2 regions of the Pseudomonas sp. RA_105y_Pfl2_P56 genome follow, and region 2 is predicted to be linked to the other one. Evidence: riboswitches for the same ligand, from Rfam matches in the RefSeq annotation. Region 2 holds a riboswitch; the other holds the start of a gene.
What was found. A riboswitch is a leader RNA that binds a small molecule or an ion and turns the genes downstream of it on or off. The one in region 2 is predicted to bind cobalamin.
Positions count from the first base shown of each region.

Region 1: it holds a riboswitch for cobalamin, as region 2 does, so the genes downstream of both, cobO (cob(I)yrinic acid a,c-diamide adenosyltransferase) here and AACY11_RS19390 (CbtB domain-containing protein) in region 2, are expected to answer to the same signal.

Region 1 covers NZ_CAXAPL010000016.1:82,911-87,320, reverse strand. Annotated here, with positions in the region: gene bluB (5,6-dimethylbenzimidazole synthase) at 1-397, opposite strand, end outside; gene AACY11_RS13365 (cobyrinate a,c-diamide synthase) at 445-1,794, opposite strand; gene cobO (cob(I)yrinic acid a,c-diamide adenosyltransferase) at 1,791-2,402, opposite strand; cobalamin riboswitch at 2,485-2,710, opposite strand; gene AACY11_RS13355 (hypothetical protein) at 2,864-3,448, shown strand; gene AACY11_RS13350 (PQQ-dependent sugar dehydrogenase) at 3,515-4,410, shown strand, end outside.
Region 2 covers NZ_CAXAPL010000029.1:43,477-47,886, reverse strand. Annotated here, with positions in the region: gene cobM (precorrin-4 C(11)-methyltransferase) at 1-747, opposite strand; gene AACY11_RS19400 (cobalamin biosynthesis protein) at 829-1,242, opposite strand; gene AACY11_RS19395 (CbtA family protein) at 1,239-1,940, opposite strand; gene AACY11_RS19390 (CbtB domain-containing protein) at 1,952-2,149, opposite strand; cobalamin riboswitch at 2,274-2,496, opposite strand; cobalamin riboswitch at 2,591-2,804, shown strand; gene cobW (cobalamin biosynthesis protein CobW) at 2,905-3,975, shown strand; gene cobN (cobaltochelatase subunit CobN) at 3,979-4,410, shown strand, end outside.

The DNA.
Region 1 (4,410 bases), on a different contig from region 2:
ACGAAGCCATGTCCATTTCCGGCAGCGTGCGGCGCCCGAAAATGTGTTTCTCGCGATCATCCATCAGCGCCGCGACCAGCACTTCGGCGCAGTCGTTGATGCCTTCGACCTTGAGCTTCATGAACTCGTCACTGCGCTCACCGAGGGCCTCGGCGGTGCGGATGCGTTCTTCTTCTACGAGATTGCGGATCTGCCCGCGCAGAGCACGGTCGCTGACGCGGATGAAACGCCAAGGCTGCATCAAGCCGACACTTGGTGCTTGATGTGCGGCGTCCAATAAACGGCGCAGCAACTGGGGCTCGACGGTGCCGCCAGTGAAGTGGCGCATGTCGCGGCGTTCGGCGATGGCTTTGTAGACCGCTGCGCGTTCGGCTTCGGAAAATGCGTTGTCCGTCACGGCCTCTTCGCGAGCAAGCTCGCTCCCACATGGGTCGGGGTGCTTGCTCAAGAAACGCGATCCCCTTTGGGCGCGAGCTTGCTCGCGAAGGCGGCCTCGCGGTCAGGCAGCAATAGTGCAGCAATAGCCGCAGGATTCGACGGGAAGTAAAAATGCACATACGACGCCGTCATCCGCCCGTCCCGATAAACCGCCTCCGCACCACGCCCGCCATTCGGGCTCAGGCCTCGGGCAATCGGCGTCAATTCAGTCGTCGTCAGGGAATGGTGATAGGTGTGGCCGCGCAACGTGCCTTCCGGCAGATCAACCGCTTGCAGCGCCAATGCCGCCAGGCGTTTCTGCATCACCGCATCGCCTGCGAGCAAGCCGACCAGTTCGGCGCGACTGCCCTCAACGTCAGTCAACGAGTCGAGCAGATACAGCATGCCGCCACATTCAGCGAGCAACGGTTTTCCTGCCGCATGATGGGCGCGGATGGCATCGAGCATTGCGCTGTTCTGCGATAACGCAACGTGGTGCAGTTCCGGGTAACCGCCGGGCAGATAGAGGCTGTCGGCCTCTGGCAACTGCGTATCGCGGATCGGCGAGAAGAAACTCAACACAGCGCCCATCGCCCGCAACAGGTCGAGGCTGGCGCCATAGGTGAAGGCAAACGCTTCATCGTGGGCGACGGCGATTCGCACACCTTTTAACAAGGGCTCTACATTGATGACTTCAGGCGCGGCAAATTCCACGGCCGGTGGCAGCGCTACCTCGCAACTGCTGGCAAGCGCTTGTGCAGCGGCGTCCAGGCGCACATCGAGGTCATTGAGCTCACCGGCCTGAACCAGACCAAGATGACGGCTCGGCAATTCGATGCCGGTCTCGCGGGACAATGCGCCATACCAGCGCAAGCCTTCGGTCAGGCTGCCTTCGAGCAATTGTGCGTGACGCAACGTACCGACCCGGTTGGCCAGCACGCCAGCGAACGGCAGATCCGGCTGATATTTCGCCAAGCCCAGCGCCAACGCACCAAAGGTCTGCGCCATCGCCGTTCCATCAATCACACCCAGCACCGGCACGCCGAAATGCCGAGCCAGATCAGCGCTCGACGGCGTGCCGTCAAACAACCCCATCACGCCTTCGATCAGAATCAGATCGGCCTCGGCTGCGGCCTCCCACAGCAGACGACGGCTTTCCTGCTCACCGACCATCCACATGTCCAATTGATAGACCGGCGCACCGCTGGCGCGCTCGAGAATCATCGGATCGAGAAAGTCCGGGCCGCACTTGAACACGCGCACCTTGCGCCCTTGATTGCGGTGCAAACGGGCCAGCGCGGCCGTGACGGTGGTCTTGCCCTGACCGGAAGCCGGCGCGGCAATCAGTACCGCCGGGCAATGACGTGACTGATTCAAAGTTCGACGCCTTTCTGCGCTTTGATACCGGCCTGGAAGGCGTGTTTGATCATGCCCATTTCAGTGACGGTGTCGCCCATCTCGACCATTTCCGGCTTGGCGCCGCGCCCTGTGACAATCACATGCTGCATCGGCGCACGCGCCTGCAAGTCGCTGAGCACCTGATCGAGATCGAGGTAGCCGTGCTTGAGGGCGATATTCAGCTCATCCAGCACCACCAGGCCAATCGACGGATCGCGCAAAAGCTCGCGGGACACTTCCCAAGCGGCTTCGGCGGCGGCGATATCGCGCTGACGGTCCTGGGTTTCCCAGGTGAAGCCCTCGCCCATCACATGAAAGCGCACCTGCTCGGGGAAACGCCGAAAAAACAGCTCTTCGCCGGTGCTGTTGCGCCCCTTGATGAATTGCACCACGCCGCAGCGCATGCCGTGCCCCATGGCGCGGGCGAGCATGCCGAACGCCGAACTGCTTTTGCCTTTGCCATTGCCGGTGAGCACCAGCACCAGGCCGCACTCATCAGGCGAATTGGCGATACGTTCATCGATCACGGCTTTTTTGCGCTGCATACGCGCCAGATGGCGTTCGTCACGCTCAGGGGAATCAGTCATGGGGGAGCTCTCCGTTGAGGCTGGATAACGGCGGGCAGGCACAAGAATAGAAGGCAAAAAAGCCTGGCATCGCCCACCGTGATGCCGTTGGATGAATCAGGCCGGTCTCCGGGCTCATGAGCGGCGAATCGCCTGGCTGCGCGCCTTCCCGCTTTGAGCAGTGGCATTCGACGCAGTTTTCACTCATTTACCGTTGCGGGGGCAGCGCCGGGATCGTGGTTGCTCTTCGTTTGAAGACGACCCTCACCGGCTTCCCTGTTTCACTCTGTCGACAGGGGTCACAGAGCACCTGAAACAAGCCGCGAAGGTTAGAGGGTTGGGGGTGGAGCGTCAATTAAAGAGGAGGCTGTCGGGCGAATAACTGCCGTCGATCAATTATCTGACGCCAATCTTGTGCCACACTCTCAAGAGTGATATCAAAGAGCCACAATCTCACATCACACAAGAATAAGGTGAGCCACATGCAAGGCATGATCATCAGCAACCCGCGCCTGGAATTTCTGCGCCCGGTACTGGAACGCTGGTTTGACTGTATCGACCGCTACAACGCCGTGCGCGGCGACAGCGACACACCCTACTGGCATGACGAGAAAGCCAATCTCGGATTGCTTTCCGCTGCGGCCTGGATGGCCGAACTGGTGACGCTAGAGCAGACCGCTACCCGCAAGCAAAACGAGGATGGCGAGCGCAATGCCCGCGCCGACCTGTTCCTGGCCGGCGCCGAAGATCGCGCGTTCATTCAAGCCACCCAGCGCTGGCCACGCGTGAACAACCTCAACCTGACCCAAGCCCTGCTGGAGATCACCAGCGACGCCAAACGCATCAGTTTCGCCAGCGACCTCAAGCTCGGCTGCCTGTTTGTCGCCCCGCAAAAAGCCCAGCACAGCGCCACCCCCGAAGAACTGCAGGACATGGTCGACGACCTGCAAAAAGAACACACCTGCGCCGCGGCCTGGTATTTCCCTTACGCCTATCGCAAATTGCGCAGCGATGCTGGCAACTATCACCCGGGCATTGCCGTGCTCTTCAAGGAGGCCCGCGGCTAAGCGGTTGAACCATCGGGCTTGCGCGTGCCTCTATGATTACGAATGCATTCATAGGGAAGATCAGCAATGCGCAAGACCCAGCTCGCTCTCGTTATCGCGCTCGCCGGGGGGCTCGCCGCCTGTGGTGAATCCTCAAGCCTTCAAGTCTCCGACGGCACCGGCCCGTCACCGAAACTACCCGAACCCAACAAAACCCTGATCCCAACCGTGAATATCGCCCCGGCGGTCGGCTGGCCAGATGGCGCAAAACCGACTGCCGCGGCAGGCACGCAAGTGGCGGCATTCGCCGAAGGTCTAGACCATCCGCGCTGGCTTTACGTGCTGCCCAACGGCGACGTGCTGGTGGCGGAAACCAATGCTCCGCCCAAACCTGACGACAGCAGCGGCATTCGTGGCTGGATCATGAAGAAAGTCATGGGCAAGGCTGGCGCCGGCGTACCGAGCGCAAATCGCATCACCCTGCTACGTGATGCCGATCACGATGGCGTGGCTGAGACGCGTACGGTGTTTGTGCAAAATCTCAACTCACCGTTCGGCATGACCCTGGTCGGCAATGACCTGTACATCGCGGACACCGATCGCCTGCTGCGCTTGCACTACGAAACTGGCGCAACAGAAATCAAAACGCAGCCGATCAAGGTCACCGACCTGCCGGGCGGCACGCTGAATCATCACTGGACCAAAAACGTCATTGCCAGCAAGGACGGCAGCAAGCTGTATGTCACTGTCGGTTCGAACAGCAACGTCGGCGAGAACGGACTGGATAGAGAAGAAGGTCGCGCAGCGATCTGGGAAGTGGATCGGGCCACCGGCGATCACCGGATCTTCGCTTCAGGCATCCGCAATCCCAACGGCCTGGCTTGGGAGCCAAGCACCGGCGCATTGTGGACCGCAGTCAATGAGCGCGACGAGATTGGCAGCGACCTGGTGCCGGACTACATCACCTCGGTCAAGGATGGCGG
Region 2 (4,410 bases):
TCAGGGGCGATACAAGTGCGCATGCCCGGCGCGATACAGCGAGGACTCACTGAATACCTCACTGCCCAGCACCCGCCCAACCAGAATCAACGCCGTGCGCCGAAACCCTTTGGCGGCGACCTTCTGGGCAATATCCCCCAGCGTTCCCACCACCCAGTCCTGATCCGGCCATGTCGCCCGGTGAATTACCGCGATCGGGCAGTCTTCGCCGTAATGCGGCAACAGTTCAGCAAGGATTTTCTCCAGATGATTGACCCCCAGATGGATCGCCATGGTCGCGCCATGTTGCGCCAGGCTTCCAAGTTCTTCGCCTGCGGGCATGGCGGTCTTGTCGGCATAACGGGTCAGTATGACGCTTTGCGACACGTCAGGCAGGGTCAGTTCTGCGCCTAACAACGCGGCGCATGCTGCGGTGGCCGTCACGCCGGGGATGATCTCGAAGGGAATATCCAGCTCGCGCAAATAACGAATCTGCTCGCCAATGGCGCCATACAGGCTCGGATCTCCCGAATGCACGCGTGCGACATCCTGGCCCTTGGCGTGCGCGGTTTTGATCAGCTCGATGATCTGCTCCAGATGCAATTCAGCGCTGTTGACCAGCGTCTGCGCCTGATGACCTTCCAGCACCGCTGCCGGTACCAACGAACCTGCATAGATGATCACCGGGCAATTGCGGATCAGCCGTTGGCCTTTGACGGTGATCAGTTCCGGGTCGCCGGGGCCGGCACCGATGAAGTAGACGGTCATGTAGGAATCCTGTGAAAAGCGCGGCGGGGCAATGCTTCAGATGAAGATTGCTCATGATCAAAGACGAGGATTATCGGGATTTTACGCAGCGCCAGCCAATGCCAATGTTGCCTGAGCGTATTTCTGCCGGGATATCAGCAGTTTTGCCGGTGCCTGAATCAACTGTTCAGCCAGCGCCAAAGCCGCGCTCTCTGCCACTCCATAGCAACCGGTGCGTTCGTAGGCGATCTGTGAATGGTGACTGAGCCGTTGCTGGTAATTGGCCAATTCTTCGCGGCTGAAGTAGCGCAATGGCAAGGCCAATTGTGCGGCAAGTTCCTGCAGACCGGGTTCATCGCGTTTCAAATCGATACTGGCCAAGGCTTTGACCGCTCCAAGCTCGATGCGATGCGCTTGCAAGGCCTGATCGAGTAACGCGCGCAGCGTGCTGGCAGGGCAGCCGCGCTGGCAGCCCAGGCCGACCACTAAGGTCGGCGCTGCACTGTCTCGGGTCATGCGTGGTATTGGCCATCGCTTTTGCGGCGGAACAACCACGCACTGATCAGGCCAAGGGCCAGCCAGAACGCCACGTTGGTCAGCTGCGAAGCGATTTTGAACTGAGCTTCCAATGCTTCAGGGGCCAGCATCGAATGCACTTGTGGTTGTGGCGCGCCGATCACATGTGGCACCGCAAGGATCGCCACACCGAGGATCTTCATCAGCCAGTGACGGCTGAACGCTATCAGGGCGAGGCCGACCGCAGTAGAGGCGGCAGTGCCGATCCACCACGTCTGCCGTGAGGCCAGATCTGCGGCAGCGGTGCCCGGCAGCTCAGGCGGTAGGCCAAGGGTGGGGGCGAGTACGAACGTTGCGTAACCGGCCAGCCCCCAAAGCAGACCTTGCGAGGTTTTGGTCGGCGCACGCAGGGTGTAGAGCCCCGCGAGCATCAGGGCGAATCCCACGGCGACCACCAGATTGCCGCCGGTGGTCGAGACCACGCGCTGCCAGCCATCTTCCGGCTCCCAGGCTTCGCTATCGTGGGTGTGCGCAGCAGAGCCGGCGGCGTGTTCGTGGACTTGTGCCACCGGTTCGGATTTCTCGAAGGTTTCTGCCTGCAGAATCAGCGGCGAAACCCAGAAGCTTTGCAGCAGAGTGAGAAGCAGGGCGGCCAGCAGACCGCTGAAACCTGCCGTTTGTGCAATTCGCTTGATCATGTCGGCAGGCCTCAGTGGCACGGGAACGCGGCGCTGTGGCGGGTATCGTGGGCGGCGTTGTGCACGGCTTCGATGTGCGAGAAACCGGCGAAGTAGACGAGGCCCGCACCCACAATCGACGCGAAAACAGCGGCGGTCAGGCGTTGGCTCAGGGTGGTGGTGCTGGAGATTTTGTCCGTGTTGCTGCCGGTGCTGCTGATGATCGACATGGCGCTTCCCTCTGGAATGTCAGCGAGGCAGTCGAGCGCATGAAGCCCCGGCGTGCGAGTACGCAGGGGTTCGAACAGCGCCCGCCCACCGCGGGTTTGTTATGTTCAGCGACACAAAAGGTATGCGTGCTGTGTGTTGCGGGCCGGTCTCCGGGCTCACGAGGGGTTGGCGCTGGGCCCGACCTGCAAGCATCTCCTTCCCATGCCGTATCGGCACAGTGGATCTGATGCTTCGCTCGCTTACCGTTGCGGGGGCAGCACCGGACTGACATGGGCTTGAGTAAAGCACATGATTCACCGGTTTCCCGTTTCACCCTGTGAAGGGCACCCGTAACAAGTTGTGTAGGAGAGCATGGGTGGGGGATTTGAGTCAATTGGATGGGTTGGATATGCCCTCAAACCCAATCCCAATCCAAACATTGACCCATCAGCAAGCCATGCGTAGCCTTGTGCTTTCGAGGTTCTTCGGCACTGGCCGAAGCTAAGAAGGGAACGCGGTCAATGCCGCGGCTGCCCCCGCAACTGTGAACGGTGAAGTTTACTGCCACGCCACTGCCAGCCCTTGCACAAGGCGCCAGCGGGAAGGCGCAGTGAATGCCAGGCCCAGCGCCTGAACGCCGTCAGCCAGGAGACCTGCCTCGTCACAGTTTCTCACTACAACCGGGCGGGGTGATCCGGTGGCGAACGCTTCCGGCGCGCACGCGCGTTGCCGGTTCTCGTCCCGTATGCCCGCCACCTTGCCAAAGGGCATATCGATGAAAACACTGGCCAAACTCCCCGTCACCATCGTCACCGGCTTCCTCGGTTCGGGTAAAACCACGTTGTTGCGACACATGCTCGACAACGCACAGGGCCGTCGCATCGCGGTGATCGTCAATGAATTCGGTGAGTTGGGCATCGACGGTGAAATCCTCAAACAGTGCACCATCGGCTGCACCGAAGAAGAAGCCACCGGCCGCGTTTATGAACTGGCCAACGGTTGCCTGTGCTGCACGGTGCAGGAAGAGTTTTTCCCGGTGATGCGCGAACTGGTGGCCCGCCGCGGCGACCTCGACCACATTCTCATCGAAACTTCGGGCCTGGCCCTGCCAAAACCGCTGGTACAAGCCTTTCAGTGGCCGGAAATCCGCAGCGCCTGCACCGTTGATGCGGTGATCACCGTGGTCGACAGCCCGGCCGTGGCCGCTGGCACTTTTGCTGCGTTCCCGGATCAGGTCGATGCCCAGCGCAAACTCGATCCGAACCTGGATCACGAGTCGCCCTTGCACGAACTGTTCGCCGACCAACTGGCCAGCGCCGATCTGGTGATCCTCAACAAGGCCGACCAGACCAGCCCTGAAGATCTGGCCCGGGTGCGCCTCGAAGTCGCCGAAGAGCTGCCGCCAGCGGTGAAGATCATCGAGGCCAGCAACGGTCGCGTGCCGTTGGACGTGCTGATCGGTCTGGGGGCAGGCTCTGAAGAGCACATCGACAGCCGCCACAGCCATCACGATCATCACCACGACGGTGATGACGACCACGATGACCACGATCACGACGCCTTCGATTCGATCTCCATCGAACTGCCGCAAGCCGACGAAAGCCTGCTGCTCGATGCGCTGACGCAACTGGTGGTCCAGCACGGTATCCTGCGCGTCAAGGGTTTCGCGGCGATACCGAACAAACCGATGCGTTTGCTGATTCAAGGCGTGGGCACGCGTTTCGACAAGCATTTCGACCGGCAGTGGGGCGCCGATGAAGCGCGCGTCACCCGTCTGGTACTGATCGGTCAGGAACTCGACGCCACTCAACTCGAAGCGCAACTTCGCGCCGCACTCAGCGTTTAAGCCATGCACCTGCTCAGGACCCAGCCCGGCGGTTTCGTGTCGGATGACAACATTGCCGACCTTGGGCAAACCCCCGCCGAACTGGTGATCCTGTGCAGCGGCGACTCCAGCCTGGCGTTGCTCGCCGAAGCGGCGCAGCAATTGCCCGAGGATTATCCGAGCCTGCGCCTGGCCAACCCGATGCAGGTGCAGAATTACGCCTCGGTCGATCTGTATGTCGATGAAGTGTTGCGCCATGCCAAGGTGATTCTGATCTCGCTGCACGGAGGCATTGCCTATTGGCGCTACGGTGTCGAGCGTCTGGTCGAGCTGGCCGAGCGTGGTGTGCAGGTGATTATGGTGCCGGGCTGCGATCGCCCCGACCCGGAACTCAGTGAGCTGAGCACCGTCGGCGCGGTCGACCGCGACCGGCTCTGGCAGTTCTTGCGACAGGGC